DNA from 4 places in the Priestia sp. FSL W8-0001 genome. Region 4 is predicted to be linked to each of the others. Evidence: riboswitches for the same ligand, from Rfam matches in the RefSeq annotation. Region 4 holds a riboswitch; each other region holds the start of a gene.
What was found. A riboswitch is a leader RNA that binds a small molecule or an ion and turns the genes downstream of it on or off. The one in region 4 is predicted to bind S-adenosylmethionine.

Region 1: linked by a shared signal. The riboswitch ahead of MKZ18_RS07015 (bifunctional homocysteine S-methyltransferase/methylenetetrahydrofolate reductase) and the one ahead of metK (methionine adenosyltransferase) in region 4 are both predicted to bind S-adenosylmethionine.
Region 2: linked by a shared signal. The riboswitch ahead of MKZ18_RS07620 (trans-sulfuration enzyme family protein) and the one ahead of metK (methionine adenosyltransferase) in region 4 are both predicted to bind S-adenosylmethionine.
Region 3: linked by a shared signal. The riboswitch ahead of MKZ18_RS13000 (MetQ/NlpA family ABC transporter substrate-binding protein) and the one ahead of metK (methionine adenosyltransferase) in region 4 are both predicted to bind S-adenosylmethionine.

What each region holds. Positions count from the first base shown of each region.
Region 1 covers NZ_JBBPAL010000001.1:1,326,131-1,330,329, reverse strand. The annotation lists gene MKZ18_RS07025 (YkvI family membrane protein) at 1-528, opposite strand, end outside; gene MKZ18_RS07020 (aldo/keto reductase) at 728-1,630, shown strand; SAM riboswitch class I at 2,164-2,266, shown strand; gene MKZ18_RS07015 (bifunctional homocysteine S-methyltransferase/methylenetetrahydrofolate reductase) at 2,378-4,199, shown strand, end outside.
Region 2 covers NZ_JBBPAL010000001.1:1,443,239-1,447,437, forward strand. The annotation lists gene MKZ18_RS21065 (CotG/ExsB N-terminal domain-containing protein) at 1-836, opposite strand, end outside; gene MKZ18_RS07615 (CotH kinase family protein) at 871-1,947, shown strand; SAM riboswitch class I at 2,042-2,166, shown strand; gene MKZ18_RS07620 (trans-sulfuration enzyme family protein) at 2,240-3,385, shown strand; gene MKZ18_RS07625 (trans-sulfuration enzyme family protein) at 3,369-4,199, shown strand, end outside.
Region 3 covers NZ_JBBPAL010000001.1:2,434,783-2,438,981, forward strand. The annotation lists gene MKZ18_RS12995 (methionine ABC transporter ATP-binding protein) at 1-972, opposite strand, end outside; gene MKZ18_RS13000 (MetQ/NlpA family ABC transporter substrate-binding protein) at 985-1,803, opposite strand; SAM riboswitch class I at 1,887-2,000, opposite strand; gene MKZ18_RS13005 (YjcZ family sporulation protein) at 2,159-2,278, opposite strand; gene MKZ18_RS13010 (GNAT family N-acetyltransferase) at 2,364-2,828, opposite strand; gene MKZ18_RS13015 (DinB family protein) at 2,947-3,240, shown strand; gene MKZ18_RS13020 (hypothetical protein) at 3,480-3,638, opposite strand; gene MKZ18_RS13025 (AlbA family DNA-binding domain-containing protein) at 3,824-4,199, opposite strand, start outside.
Region 4 covers NZ_JBBPAL010000001.1:3,566,182-3,570,380, forward strand. The annotation lists gene MKZ18_RS18735 (phosphatase PAP2 family protein) at 1-187, shown strand, start outside; gene MKZ18_RS18740 (glycosyltransferase family 4 protein) at 208-1,356, shown strand; gene metK (methionine adenosyltransferase) at 1,394-2,596, opposite strand; SAM riboswitch class I at 2,731-2,848, opposite strand; gene pckA (phosphoenolpyruvate carboxykinase (ATP)) at 3,121-4,199, shown strand, end outside.

The DNA of each region.
Region 1 (4,199 bases), 2.2 Mb from region 4:
TTGAAAATGAACCGTTGACACTTGTAAAAATGAAAAATCAGGAGCGTGTGGAATAAAGATTAAAATTGAAAAAGCAAGCATCATTGGCACTACAAGTGAATTAACAAATAGTAACCCATTAATTCCTTTGGACACTGATATGTATGCTAAACCAATTGTAAGAAGCATACCCACCTGTGGCCAAAGTCCAAACTGTTCGGCTGCAATTGCTCCCGTACTCGCTAGCATAACGGATGTGACTCCAAACAAAATAATAATGGTAAATCCATTAATCAGCTTCCCCATAAATGTACCGAATAGATGCGTATTTAACGTTTGATAAGACGTTGCATCAATCGATTGTGCAATAAGCATCATTTTTGACCCTAACCAAATAAAGAACAAACCGCTAATTAAAATTCCGAATAAACCCATTGAGCCATACTGAGTAAAAAATTGAACAATTTCTTTACCCGTTGCAAACCCAGCCCCCACTACCGTACCGATATAGGTAGCAGCTACTTGTAGCGTCAGCTTCCATTTACTCAAGTTCTCCACCTCATTTTCTTGGAACTCACTATTTTTTATTCTTTATGACAACATGTCTTATCGCTCAGAAAAGCAGCTTGTACTAAACTATATGTAGAGGCAAAGTAAAAATGACGAATCTTTAAAGATGTAATCGCTTTATCTACCTGTTATAATCAAAGCGAATTTACTATCTAGTTCTTTTGAAAGGGTTGAAGGTATGCAATACATAAAGCTAGCGGAAGATTTAAAGTTTTCAAGAATTATTCATGGGTTATGGCGTTTAGCCGATTGGAACTTATCAACAAATGATACGCAAACTCTAATTGAACAATGCTTAGATCGAGGTATTACTACATTTGACCATGCGGATATTTATGGTAACTACAGCTGTGAAAAGTTATTTGGGCAAGCGTTAGCGCAAAAGCCTTCTTTACGCGAGTCTATGCAGCTTGTTACAAAATGTGGCATTAAGCTAACGTCTGATAAATATCCAGAGCGTAAAATTAATTTTTATGATACGAGCAAAGAACATATCATCAACAGCGCCAACCAGTCATTAAAGAATTTAAATACGGACTATGTAGATGTTTTACTCCTCCACCGTCCAGATCCTTTTATGGATCCACAAGAAGTAGCAGATGCGTTTATTCAGCTTAAAGAAGAAGGAAAAGTACGCTACTTTGGAGTCTCGAACTTTAAACGTTCACAGTTTGACTTACTTCAATCGTTCTTACCTTTTTCACTTATTACGAATCAAATTGAAGTCTCGCCTACTTATTTAAACCATTTTGAAGAAGGCACAATTGAACAATGCCAGCAGCATAAGATAGCGCCAATGGCTTGGTCACCACTAGGTGGCGGCTCCATCTTCACTGCTGAAGATGAGCGTTCCATTCGCGTTCGAAACAAGCTAACAGAAATCGGTGAAGAAATTGGAGCGAAATCGTTAGATCAAATTGTCTATGCTTGGTTACTAGCTCACCCAGCTACTATTATGCCGATTGTCGGGTCTGGAAAAATGAACCGCATTGATGTAGCTATTCAAGCGTTGGACTTAAAGGTGAATCGCATGCAGTGGTTCCAAATTTTAGAGGCTTCTAAAGGACGACCTGTTGATTAAACCTATTTAGATAATTTCTTTTCTAACACGTAGATTTCAACAATTTAATTCAATGCACTCCGAGGCTGAGAAATAAGTAATTCAGCCAATGATAAACCTGAACGGTTGAGAGTTCCTCACTTTTAATCGTTCAGGTTTTTTATTGATTGTGAAAACAATGTTGAAAATAGGCTGGAATGAAGCGTAGCGTAGGACACTCGACTCTTGCGGGAAAGAGAGGGAAAACTGAGATCCCAAAGCGCAGGGAGGAAGCTCTGGTTCCTCCCCCCGGAAAGCGAGTGGCCATAGCGCAATGGAACGAACGTGTTCTGACAACGTAAAGAGGTGAGAAAAGGGAGTGTTGGTATTTTTGGAAATTTGTTTTGTTATGCCCATCCTCTTCTTATGATTTATTAGTGAAATTTTCGAAATTGTCTTGTATAATATACAAAAATCAGATAAATTAGATAATAAGATTAAATTTCATCTTTATCGTTCGTTTCTTTTTAAGTAAACATATCGCAGAATGAACTAAAATAATAATCATATATGGATTCTTATCACGAGAGGTGGAGGGACTGGCCCTTTGAAACCTCAGCAACCAGTCGAAATGACATGGTGCTAAATCCAGCAAGCAAATCGCTTGGAAGATAAGAAGAAGAAATAAAGTCTTCTTCTTACAGAAGGCTTTTTTTGTTAATTCATTTTCTTTTTTTATTTGAACACAACTGATAACAGATGAAATGGAACGTTTAAGGAGGTTTTCAAATGGGGTTACTTGAAGATTTACAATCACGCATTTTAATAGGAGATGGTGCAACTGGTACCCTTCTGTATTCACATGGAATTGATAGCTGCTTTGAAGAGCTAAACATCACAAAAAAAGAAGAGATTCAGCGCATTCATCGTGCATATGTAGAAGCAGGTGCAGATGTCATTCAAACCAATACATATGCTGCCAATTATCAAAAGCTTGCACGATATGGTTTAGAAGATGCTGTCAAAGATATTAACATTTCAGCCGTCAGAATTGCAAAGCAAGCTGCTAAGAAAGATGCATACGTGGTCGGTACACTAGGAGGCATTCGCTCATTTCAAAAAAATGCCATCTCAACAGAAGAAGTAAAGCGAAGCATTCGCGAGCAGCTATTTTGGCTGTTAAATGAAGGCGTTGACGGCTTGCTATTTGAAACATACTACGATTTTGAAGAATTAAAAACGGTGTTGTCCTTGGCTAGAAAAGAGACATCAAAACCAATCATTACGCATGTTTCACTCCATGATATTGGCGTATTACAAAATGGAACATCCCTTTATGATGCGTTTCAAGAGTTAGAATCTTTAGGTGCAGATGTTGTCGGTCTGAACTGTCGTTTAGGCCCTTCTCATATGATTCAATCGCTTGAAGAAGTTCCGCTTTTAGATCGTGCTTTCTTATCAGCTTATCCAAATGCAAGCTTACCAGCTTATGTAGAAGGAAAAGTGGAGTACGCTACAAATCAAGATTATTTCGTTGAAAGCGCCAAAGCTTTTCGCAATCAAGGCGTTCGTTTAGTAGGTGGATGCTGCGGTACTACGCCCGCTCATGTTCAAGCGATGTCACAAGCATTGAAGCATGAAAAGCCTATTACGCAAAAGAAAGTAAAGATTAGACCAGTTGTAGAAATCAAAGAACAAGAACAAACAAAGGAACCACACCTCCATGATCTTGTGAAAGAAAGGCGTTCAATTATCGTTGAGCTTGATCCACCAAAACAGCTCGGACCAACAAAATTTTTAGATGGTGCAAAAGCTCTTCATAAGGCTGGTGTTGATGCGGTTACCCTTGCAGATAATTCTCTGGCATCACCTCGAGTAAGCAACTTAGCAATGGCATCGCTTATGCAGCAGCAAACGGATGCTCGACCGCTTGTTCATATTACGTGTCGTGACCGTAACTTAATCGGACTTCAATCCCATTTAATGGGACTTCATACACTTGGCATTAACCAAGTATTAGCCATTACAGGAGATCCATCAAAGATTGGAGATTTCCCTGGAGCTACGTCCGTTTATGATGTCTCTTCATTCGATTTAATTAGCTTAATTGCTCAATTTAATGAAGGATTATCCTATTCAGGAAAGCCACTTGGACAAAAAACCAATTTTTCAATCGCAGCGGCATTTAACCCAAACGTTCGACATTTAGACCGTGCAGTTGTCAGACTTGAAAAGAAAATTTCATGCGGTGCTCACTATTTTATTACACAGCCGCTATACTCAACAAAACAAATTGAAGAAGTGTACGAAGCAACGAAACATTTAGATGCTCCAATTTATATCGGCATCATGCCACTAACAAGTGCTCGTAACGCTCGCTTCATTCATCATGAAGTACCCGGAATTAAATTGTCGGAAGATATTTTAGCACGCATGGATGCTACTGGAGAAGATCGAATTAAAGGTGAAGTTGAAGGATTAGCAATTGCAAAAGACTTAATCGATACTGCCTATGAATTATTTAATGGTATCTATTTGATTACACCGTTTTTGCGCTACGAAATGACCGAGATTTTAACTCGTTATATCAACGATAAACAGCTTGTAACGA
Region 2 (4,199 bases), 2.1 Mb from region 4:
GTTAAGTTAGGTAAGTGTGAATGCCCAATTTTTTTCTTGTGACCATATTTTTTTGAAGAGTGTTTCTCTTTTTTATGGGAATGTTTAAACGTTTGAGAAGGTTGATGCTTATTGTAAGAGTGTTTTTCTTTACAGAAACATGTTTTTTTCTTTTCAGAGCGGTGTTTTTTATGAGAGTGTTTTGTGGAATGAGAATGTTTTTTATAAGAACGGTGCTTTTTATGAGAATGCTTTGTAGAGTGAGAATGTTTTTTGCAAGAGCGGTGCTTTTTATAAGAGTGCTTTGTAGAGTGAGAATGTTTTTTGCAAGAACGGTGCTTTTTATGAGAATGCTTTGTAGAGTGAGAATGTTTTTTGCAAGAGCGGTGCTTTTTATGAGAGTGCTTTGTGGAGTGAGAGTGTTTTTTGCAAGAACGGTGCTTTTTATGAGAATGCTTTTCTTTACAGAAGCACGTTACTTTTTTGTGAGAACGATGCTTTTTGTGAGAACGTGAGCTTTTCGTACAGTACTTGTTTTCCGTTCTTTTCTCTGTTTTCTTTTCTGTCTTTTTCTCCGTCTTTTTGTGAGAAAGAGCTGTTTTTTTAGATGAACTTTTTGAGCTATGACCTTTTGGTTCTTGATACATAAATCTGCCTAGCTCTGATTTTTGTAAAGATTCAGCAGCTTTACGAATACGCTTAGATTGAATATACAATCTAAAAACCTCCTTATGAGAATCATTTTTTTGCCTTTCACCATAAGATACGCTTAATACGCCGTACTTGCTATGAGATAAACGTGGAATTTTAAGAAATAACCAAGGAGTTTCTAGCATCTCGGTGGGAGAGGAGCTCATATAATTTAAAATGTATCCAAAAGGAGGGAAAGAGATGGGAATTGCCACCTATTCTGTTTTTGCTAATGTTCGGGACTTTAAAGAACTAAAGGCCGACATCTGGTCTGAAGATTCCATACCCGCAGTGATGAAAGTTCACAAAAAGAGGTATGAAATAGGCTTAACTCTAAGGGGATCACACATCCGAGAAATGAGAAAGAAATCGTACTATATAGAGTTTTATTCACCAAATAAATTCGGGAAGACCAACGAAATTCATCTCAATGCAGAATATAAAGATCCATCGCTAGTTCGCAATAAACTATCGCTCGATTTCTTTTCAGACCTTGGTGTACTATCACCGAAATCACAGTTTGTTCATCTCACCATTAACGGGAAAAATGAAGGTGTTTATTTACAGTTAGAATCGGTAAACGAGTACTTCTTAACAAAGCGTAGCTTGCCAAAAGGCTCTATCTTTTACGCTGTAGACGGAGATGCCAACTTCTCGTTAATGAGTGATTTGGATGAGAAGCCAAAAGAATCGCTTCAATCAGGATACGAAACAAAAGTAGCGTACGGAAAAGATGAAGAAGCGCTAGAATATTTTATTTATAACTTGAATACATGGACGAATCAAGAGTTTGAAGATAACATTGAAGAGCACTTGGAGGTAGATCGCTATTTAGCCTGGTTGGTGGGAGTAATTTGTCTTCAAAACTTTGATGGTTTTGTTCATAACTATGCTTTGTACCGGAACAGTGATACGAAGTGCTTTGAACTCCTTCCTTGGGACTATGATGCTACGTGGGGGCGCGATGTCAACGGAGATGAAATGGAAAGTAACTATGTGAGAATGGAAGGGTTTAATACGTTAACAGCACGACTTTTGGCCATATCAAAATTTAAGAAACAATATATTGAAAAAATGAATTCTGCGCTAAATCATCAGTTCACTGTTAACTATATGAAACCAAAGATTGAAGCACTCCACCAGCTGATTTTGCCTTATGTAGAGAAAGATCCGTATATACAGCACAAGTTAGCTACTTTTTATCAAGAACCTGCGTTTATTTGTGACTTTATTAAAGACAGAGCAGCCTATATAAGAAAATCAATGAAGTCTTTTTGAATAAATGAGACAATTGAAATTGTTTAGAAAATTCTATTGACATTCTTTGTTATTTTTATTAAAGTATACACAATGAATAATTAACTTAATAAAACTCTTATCCAGAGTGGCGGAGGGACTGGCCCTGCGAAGCCCGGCAACCATCAAACCATATGTTAGTCAGTGAGTTTGAACGGTGCTAATTCCTGTGAAATACGATTGTATTTTAACAGATGAGAGAAGTCGTGATTAAGCGAACGCTCTTCCATCTGTGAAGAGTTTTTTTTATTTACTGCAAAGAGGAGAGGACATTATGCATATTGAAACACTACTTGTTCGTTCGGGCGTCAATCGAGACCCTGCTACAGGTTCCATTACAACACCTATTTACCAAGCATCTACGTTTGCACACCCCCGTTTAGGAGAAAGCACAGGATATGACTATGCTAGAACAGCTAATCCAACAAGAACAGCGTTAGAAGATGCGATCACTGCGTTAGAAGAAGGCGAAGTTGGAGCGGCATTTGCTTCGGGAATGGCAGGAGTTATGGCTGTACTTGCTTTGTTTAAAAACGGTGATCATTTAATCGTCTCTGAAGATTTATACGGTGGTACATACAGAGTTTTAAATGATATTTTTGCAGAACAAGGTGTAGAAGTAACGTATGTAAATACAGCTCATTTAGACCAAGTTAAAGCAGTATTAAAGCAGAATACGAAAGCGTTATTTATTGAAACACCGACAAATCCAATGATGCACGTAACCGATTTAAAAGGAATAATTGAACTTGCTAAAGAAAGTAACTTGTTAACAATTGTGGATAATACGTTTATGTCACCTTATTATCAAAGACCTCTTTCTCTTGGAGCGGATATCGTTATTCATAGCGCTAGTAAATACATTGGTGGTCACAATGACGTAGTAGCCGGGTTAGTCGTTGCACGATGTCGTGAGCTAGGTGAAAAAATTCGCTTTTATCAAAATGCAGCAGGTGCAATTTTAGGTCCGCAAGATAGCTGGTTGTTGCTGCGAGGTATTAAAACGCTTGCTTTGCGCATGGAGAAACACAATGAAAATGCGCTGAAAATTGCGAATTGGCTGACTTCACATGAGCTGGTTGAGAAAGTGTACTATCCAGGTCTTGAATCTCATCCAGGCTATCACGTAATGAAGCAACAAGCAGGAGGCTTTGGCGGAATGATTTCCTTCGCTGTAACGGACCCGCAAATTGTGCCAGTCTTACTTGAGAATATAAAGGTGATTACCTTTGCTGAAAGTCTAGGTGGTGTGGAGAGCTTAATGACGTTCCCAGCTCGTCAGACTCACGCAGATATTCCAGAAGAAATACGAAATCGAGTTGGCGTAACGAATTGCTTATTACGCTTATCTGTTGGGATTGAACATGCAGAGGATTTAATTCAAGACTTAAAGGAGGCATTTGATGCATACAACAAATAAACACTCATTTGGTACAAATTTAATTCATGCAAAAACAGGTATTGATGGACATTTTGGAGCGGTAAATGTTCCCATTTATCAAGTGTCTACTTTCAATCTAGAAGACGAAACAAACGGTGGGCGCTATGACTATTCGCGTTCAGGTAATCCAACACGAGAAGCTTTAGAAAATACGATTGCACAGCTTGAAAATGGAGCTGCTGGGTTTGCTTTTTCATCAGGAATGGCCGCTGTATCATCTGTTCTTTGTTTATTTGAAGCAGGCGATGAAATTATCGTTTCAAACGATATCTATGGTGGCACATATCGCGTATTAACAAGATTATTTTCAAAGTTTGGTATTAAAACTACATTTGTCAACATGACAAATGTAGAGGAAGTAGAGGAAGTCATTTCGAGCCAAACAAAAGCGATTTACATTGAAAGCCCATCAAATCCATTCTTACAGGTAACGGATATTAAAAGCGTTGCAGCGTTAGCTAAACGCTATGACCTGTTAACAATCGTTGATAATACGTTTATGACACCTTACTTGCAGCAACCAATTAATTTAGGGGCAAATATCGTCATTCATAGTGCGACAAAGTATATTAGTGGCCATAGCGATGTAATTGGTGGATTGGTTGTTGTAAGTGATGAAAAGCTTGCTGATGAAGTAAAGTTTGTTCAAAACGCATTTGGAGCTATTTTAGGGCCACAGGATTGCTTCTTATTTCTACGAGGCATTAAAACATTAAAAGTAAGGTTAGATCAGCAACAACAAACGGCTTTAGAGCTAGCGAAATGGTTTGAAGAGCAACGTGACGTCGAAGCG
Region 3 (4,199 bases), 1.1 Mb from region 4:
TCCGATTGCTTCTTCATAAGCTTCCTTATCTCCTCTTAAATGAACAAGCAGCTTTCCAAGCGTTTCATTTTTTAACTGTTCAATTCCACCGGCTAAAATACTTGGTAATACATCAAATTTGCGTGAAACCATCGCAAGCGCCGGTTCATTGGACTTTTCACTTCCTTTAAAATAAAGTGATACAAGCTTACCAGTTTTACGATATTCTGTTTTTAAAGCTTCTGGAAGATTAAATGCAGATTCTGAACCAATAAAACGCTTAGTTGTTGGATGCTGTGGATGAGTAAATATATCCACTACTTTTCCTTCTTCTACGACTCTTCCATTTTCCATCACTGCTACGCGATCACAAATACGTTGAACAACGTTTAATTCGTGCGTAATTAGAAAAATTGTTAAGCCTAATTCTCGGTTAATTTTTAATAGTAACTCCAAGATAGCTTCCGTTGTTTCTGGATCTAAGGCACTTGTGGCCTCATCGCTTAATAAAATTTCAGGCTCATGCGCTAACGCTCGTGCAATGGCAACACGCTGCTTTTGACCGCCAGATAGCTGAGACGGGTAGTGATTAACTTTATCAGACAACCCGACAATTTCTAAATACTTCTCTGCGCGCTTTTGAATGGTTTCTTTATCAATGCCTTCTAGTTTTAGAGGAATTGCAATGTTTTCATATACAGTTGCTGTTTTTAATAAATTATACCCCTGGAAAATCATCCCGATTTTCCGGCGTGTCTTTTGAAGATCCTGCTTTGAAAGAGTCGTTAGGCTTACACCATTAATGAATACTTCTCCAGACGTTGGTTTTTCAAGTAGATTAACACAGCGAATCAGCGTACTTTTCCCCGCACCGCTATATCCAATTACTCCGAACACCTCTCCTTTTTCAATAGTCAAGGACACGTCTTTCACAGCCTCCACTTTCTTGCCGTTGACTTCATATGTTTTGGAAGTCTGCTTTAATTCAATCACGTTCACCACTCCTTAAAATGCTGGGACAACTGAGCCGTTAAACTCTTCTTCAATAAATTGACGAATTTCATCTGAATGGAAGTATTTCTCTAGCTGTTTTACAACTTCATCATCTTTATTTTCCGTACGTACAACAACGTAGTTTGGATATGGATTGTTTTCAATTTCTTCATGGAAAATGGCATCATCATTAATTGTTAAACCTGCACCCATCGCAAAGTTTGTGTTAATTGCAGCAGCTGCTACTTCACCTAATTGAGATGGAATTTGTGAAGCTTCTAGCTCAACGATTTCAAGATCCAGTTTATTTTCAGCTACGTCTTTTTTCGTTGCTTTTTCTTCAACGCCTTCTTTTAATTTAATAACTCCAGCCGCTTCAAATAGCTTTAACGCACGATATTCATTACTTGGATCATTTGGCACAGCAATTTTGTCACCTTTTTTCAGTTCTTTTATATCTTTAATGCCGTCTGCATAAATACCCATTGGAAACGCAACCGTTTTAAACGCATCCTCAATTTTATAGCCTTTATCTTTTACCTGTTGTTCTAAAAACGGTAATGTTTGATAATTATTTAAATCTAAATCACGTTCATCAAGCGCTGTGTTCGGTGTATTATAGTCGTTAAACGTTTTAATGGTAATCTCTAATCCATCTTTTTCTGCTAACTTCTTCACTTCTTCGTTAATTTGTTGATGAGGACCACCAGTTACTCCGATTGTAATTTTTTCTGTGCTCAAAGTCTTTGCTTCTTCTTTTCCGCACGCAGCCGTTACAATTAGTAGTGCTGACGCCAGTGTTAAACCTAGTACTTTTGTTGTTTTTTTCATTATGTCAATCGCTCCCTTTTCTTTTTTTCCATAAAAAAAACGCCTCTTGCAGATAAAGAGAAGCGATTTTAACCAATCCGCTTCTCTTATCTTTCAGTGTATAAAGATACACCGCAGGATTTAGCACCGTTACAGCACGATTGCTGATAGGTTGCCGGGTTTCATAGGGCCAGTCCCTCCACCACTCTCGATAAGAGTTGCTTTTTTATTCACTTTGTTATGATGGCTATTCTACAGGTAGTTTGTATATAGTGTCAATATTTTTTTAATTTTATTTTATAAAATTTTTTAGATTAGTTTTAATTTAAAGAAAAGAAGCATACAAAAGTCTCCTTTTGTATACTTCTTTTCTTTATTAATTCCAACAAACGCATCCTACAATAACAAGAAGAATAAACAGAACTAAGATTAAGGCAAACCCACTGCCGCCTTTATTATAGCCGTATCCTCCACAATAACCGCCGTAAAAACACATAACATACACCATCCTTTCTGTCTCAGTGTATGCACGCATCATCCTTTTGCTTGTCTAAACGCCCATTTTCTAAAAATATGTACCCTTAACTCAATATTTGTCGCAGTCGAATCATATCACGACATTGAATACCATTTTCATAGATTTCTTCTTCATAGTTATGAACAAAGTGATCAATTTCAATTCCTGTAATACGAAATCCACATTTTTGATACAACGCCAACTGCTCAATACTTGAATTACCTGTTGCAATTTCTACGCTTTTATATCCATAGTGCTTTGAAAGCTTTAAAGCTTCTTCCACCAATTGCTTTCCGTATCCTTGATTTCGCATGTTTTTCTTTACTACAATATTGACAATTTCCACCGTATTCGGCCTTGTTGGTAGCAGTACAACAAGCCCCACTAACTCACCATCTGCTCTTCCTGCAATGCATGTTCCTCTCTCAATATAGCCTGAAATAACCTCTTCTGATGGATCAGCTTCCTTTAACAACTCAATATGGTTCTTTGTTACTTGCAATATTTTTTCAAAACGTAAACTAGACATGGTATCGCCCTTTCTTCTTACTATTTTCGTTAAGCAAACTACACCGTATTTGACTGTTTCCCTGTTATAATTAAAAGATATTACTAGAAAAGAAACAAGTCTAAAGGAGGAATTATTTATGAATTTATTGTTATTACATCATTTAGAAACCGTTCGAAGTATTACGCTAAAAGTTTTATCAAGCGTAACTGAACAGGAATCGTTAGTAACTCCCGATGGCTTTTCAAACAACATTTTTTGGAATTTAGGGCAGATTGTATATATTCAAGAAAAGCTTGTTTTTGAGCTTGCTGGAAAGAAAAATCAATTGCCTGCCTCATATGAGCGATTATTCGCGGCTGAAACAAAACCTTCTCAATGGAAGGAAACACCTCCTACCTTAATTCAACTAAAAGAAGAGCTGATGACTTAAACTGAGCGTATTAAAGAATTCATACCCGCTCATTATGATTTGAAGCTAGCCAAGCGGTTCACTAATAAAGCTGGCATTTCGTTTGATCACGTTGGCAGCACGTTCTTGTTTAACTTTTACCATGAGGGAATGCATGTTGAAACAATTAAACAAATTAAAAAAGCTATTCAAGAAAAAAATCCTAACAATTATTAGGATTTTTTTCTTGAATAGCTTACCCGTATATCTGGTTAAAATCTCTATATTTGTGTTACCCCTACTGTTAATATGTATGTTTCATTTACCACAAACTTATCTACTGCTTCTTTTTGCTGCTCGAAATGATAATAAGCAGCGCACACCCCTCCCAATCCTGCTAGCGCTAACACAATTAACAGAATGGACCCAACCTTTTTCATGTTTCATTCTCTCCCCTATGTCTCACAAAGTCTGATATAAACCTTTGTAACATCCCCTTTTGTTTGAAAGGTTTATTCAAGCGAGTTTGAGGAATAACCACTATTCCCCTCACTCTATTTGATGGTACCATACCTTTTTCAGAAAATGTATAAATGTTCTCAATTGTTAAAAAATAGTCATTTTTTTACTTTGATTGATAAAAAGATTGCATAAGAAAATGAAGAGCTTTGTTTTTAGAGAGACCAAACGCGTTAATAATATAATCAACATATTGAAATAAAGATTCACCGTTTTTTTCTTTTAGCTTCATAGCTCGAAAAGATTTATTAAATCGATAATGCTTTTTATCAGAAAAAACTAGGCCTTCTTCTCTTAAAAAACCTTTATATGCCCCTTGGTTAAAATACAAAACATCATTTCGCACGTTTTCAAGATCAATTACAACAATCATATCTTCTAATTCAGCGTTGAGCTGCGTCATACATTCAATGTACTCACCAAGACAGCTTAGTAACAATGTTAAAAATTGATGGCCATCAACGTATTGAAATTGATCAAAA
Region 4 (4,199 bases):
AGCCATTTTTTCGTTTCTAGCACCTATCATGATTGCGGTACCTGTTTCAATTTTATTTTTATTTCCACTTGCTTTTTTAGTAGGAGTTTCGCGGATTTATTTAGGACTCCATTACCCTACTGACGTATTTGCAGGCATGTTGTTAGGTATACTCTCTGGAATTATCGGTCTACAGTTGTTCTACTAAATCAAAATGGAGGTGGTAGGATGAGGATTGCATTGATATCAGATACGTTTTCTCCTGAGATCAACGGAGTCGCAAAAACATTAGAGCGCTTTACTTATTATTTATCTCGTCAACGAATTGACTATGAGGTTTTTGCACCTGAATCATCGTCCCGCACATTTAGTCCATTATCCATTAATCATTCATTAAGTATACCATTCTTTCTTTATCCACAATGTCGGTTTGCCTTACCGAATGTTATAAAGATGAAGAAAAAAATAAAGGAGTTCAATCCTACAATCATGCACGTTGCTACTCCTTTTTCAATGGGACTTAGTGGCATTCATGTGGCTAAAAAGCTTAGTATTCCTTTAGTTGGTTCTCATCATACTGACTTTGAACACTATCTTCCAAGCTACAAGTTAGGACACTTATCCCCTCTTCTATGGAGATATATGAAATGGTTTTACGAACCGTTTGAAGAGATTTTTGTTCCCTCTCTTGAAACAAAAAAGCAGCTCTTAAATCAAGGCTTTAAATCTATATCTATCTGGTCTAGAGGAGTCGATCATCATTTATTTCATCCCTACTACGATAAATTTGATATCCGCATAAAATACAATATAAAAAAGCCTTATATCTTAACATATGTTGGACGTTTATCTCCTGAAAAAAACGTAGCATTTTTATTAAAGCTATCTCGCTTACTTCCCGACCATTTACGCCACCAAGTACAGTGGCTTATTGTTGGAGGTGGGCCTAGCAAGGAAGCGCTGCAGCAAGAAGCGGGTGAATCCATTACATTCATCGACTTCTTAGAACATGAGCGTTTAGCTAAACTATATGCAGCTTCCGACCTATTCATATTTCCTTCTGAAACGGAGACCTTTGGTAACGTTGTATTAGAAGCATTGTCCTGCGGTACGCCTGTCATTGCTGCTAATGCAGGGGGAGTAAAACATATTGTTAGCAATGAGAAGAATGGCTACCTCTGCACCCCGAATTCACTTGAAGAATTTATTGAATCCATTTGTACTTTGTTAGAGTCCTCCCAGCTTCGACTAAGGTTTGGAGACGCTGCTCGTCGCTATGCTCTTACGCAATCTTGGGATTCTATTTTTGACCAATTACTGCTTCGCTATGAAGCAGTCACTACTAAATCAAACAATGGGTTAGAATTTGTTCAATAAAAAAAGTCGCTATCTCTTTTGAGACAGCGACTTTTCATTATTTAGCTAAAGCTTCAGTTTTTAAAGCTTCTGCTTTATCAGTGAACTCCCAAGGAAGCTCAACATCAGTACGACCAAAGTGACCGTATGCTGCTGTTTGCTTATAAATTGGGCGTCTTAAATCAAGCATTTTAATGATACCAGCTGGACGAAGATCAAAGTTGTTACGTACTACTTCAACTAATACTTCTTCAGTTACTTTACCTGTTCCAAATGTATCAATAGAGATTGAAACTGGCTGAGCTACACCAATGGCATATGCAAGCTGAACTTCACAACGATCAGCTAATCCTGCAGCTACAATATTTTTCGCAACGTAGCGTGCTGCATATGCTGCTGAGCGGTCAACTTTTGTTGCATCTTTACCAGAGAATGCGCCACCACCGTGACGAGCATATCCACCATAAGTATCAACGATAATTTTACGACCTGTTAATCCTGCATCACCTTGAGGACCACCAATTACAAAACGTCCTGTTGGGTTAATGAAGTACTTCGTGTTCTCATCGATTAATTCTTGTGGAACAACTGGATTGATTACATATTCTTTTAAGTTACGTTGAATTTGCTCTAACGTTACTTCTGGATGATGCTGAGTTGAGATAACGATTGTATCAACACGAACTGGTTGATTGTTTTCATCATATTCAACCGTTACTTGCGTTTTACCATCTGGACGAAGGTAAGGTAAAATTTCTTCTTTACGCACTTCTGTTAAGCGACGCGCTAACTTATGAGCTAAAGAAATTGGTAACGGCATTAATTCTTTTGTTTCATTACAAGCGTAGCCAAACATTAAACCTTGGTCACCAGCTCCGATTGCTTCAATTTCTTCATCAGACATTGAACCTTCACGAGCTTCTAACGCTTGGTCTACACCAGCAGCGATATCTGGAGATTGCTCACCGATTGCTGTGATTACTCCACAAGTATCCGCATCAAAACCATATTTTGCACGCGTATAACCAATTTCTTTGATTGTATCACGTACTGTTTTTTGAATATCTACATAAGTAGATGTTGTGATTTCACCACTTACTAATACTAAACCAGTTGTTACGCTTGTTTCACAAGCAACACGAGCATTTGGATCTTCAGCTAAAATAGCATCAAGAATTGAGTCAGAAATTTGGTCACAAATTTTATCTGGATGTCCCTCTGTAACAGATTCTGACGTAAACAGACGACGTTGTGTTGACATCGGTTTTCCTCCTTTAAATATGATACATTGTGATACGGTACTCATTCCCTTATTGTGGTTCATTTACATTTTTTCAATATAAAAAACCTTTCCTTGTATCGAGGAAAGGTATCAAGTTCTGCATAAGCCTTTCACTCTTATCGATCAAGGTTTATTCCCTTGCATCAGGTTAGCACCTTATCACCTCTATGGAAATGGGTGATGGTTGCTGGGTTTCATAGGGCCTGTCCCTCCACCAGCTCGGGATAAGAGAGTATCCGTTCAAGGACATATCATACAGGAAAATGCTCTGTTATGTCAATAACATTCCTATGAAAATCACTTAAAGGTTGTATTTTCCTCCCCTATTATTTACAGAAACCTTTCACTAGTAAGATCATCTCACAAAAACGTTTTATGCTCTCTAAAACAAAAAAATTCGCAACATTTTAACATTTTCATTCGAATAGTATAGACTATTTAAAGTAATGTGTTATACTAATTGTACATTTAAACATCATTTTAAAAAAAGGAAGGTAGTGCACATGAGTACTGTTAATATGTCTATTGAATTAGCCAATCTCCTGGAATCTGAAAAAGTGAATCACCAACTATCTGTTTCTCAATTAGTCGAAAAGATTTTAGAGCGACAAGAAGGCGTATTGACTTCTACAGGTGCTATTCAAGTTGAAACAGGAAAATATACGGGGCGTTCCCCACACGATAAATTCATTGTAAGCGATTCCTTAACATCTCATACTGTTGAATGGGGAGATGTGAATCAACCGTTTTCATCTGAACGATTTGACGCGCTTTATAAAAAAGTATTAGAACATTTAAAAGAACAAAATGAGCTATTTGTGTTTAACGGCTATGCGGGCGCCGATGATAAATATCAGCTTCCAATCCAAGTCGTAAATGAATACGCATGGCATAATTTGTTTGCTCACCAACTATTTATTCGTCCAGAAGACACGAAGCTAAAAAGTGATGCTGAATCATTCTCAATTGTATCAGCTCCTACTTTTAAAGCTGTTCCAGACATTGATGGGACAAATTCAGAGACATTTATTATTATTTCATTTGAACGAAGAGTTGTTTTAATTGGTGGAACGGAATATGCAGGTGAAATGAAAAAATCTATTTTCTCAGTAATGAATTTCCTACTTCCTCAAAATAATATACTTCCTATGCACTGCTCAGCTAATGTTGGCAAAGAAGGTGATGTTGCACTATTCTTTGGACTATCTGGCACCGGAAAAACAACATTATCAGCTGACGCTACCAGAAGACTAATTGGTGACGATGAGCACGGTTGGTCTAGTACAGGCGTATTTAACATTGAAGGCGGTTGTTATGCAAAATGCATTCAACTATCAAAAGAAAAAGAGCCTCAAATTTTTAATGCCATTCGATTTGGAACAGTTTTAGAAAATGTTGTGATTAACTCGAATACTAGAATTGCAGACTATAATGATAATAGCTTAACAGAAAACACTCGTGCTGCTTATCCAATTCAAGCAATTGATAACACAATCTTACCGAGCGTTGCAGGACATCCTACGGCAATTGTTTTCTTAACCGCAGACGCATTTGGAGTTTTACCTCCAATTAGCAAACTAAC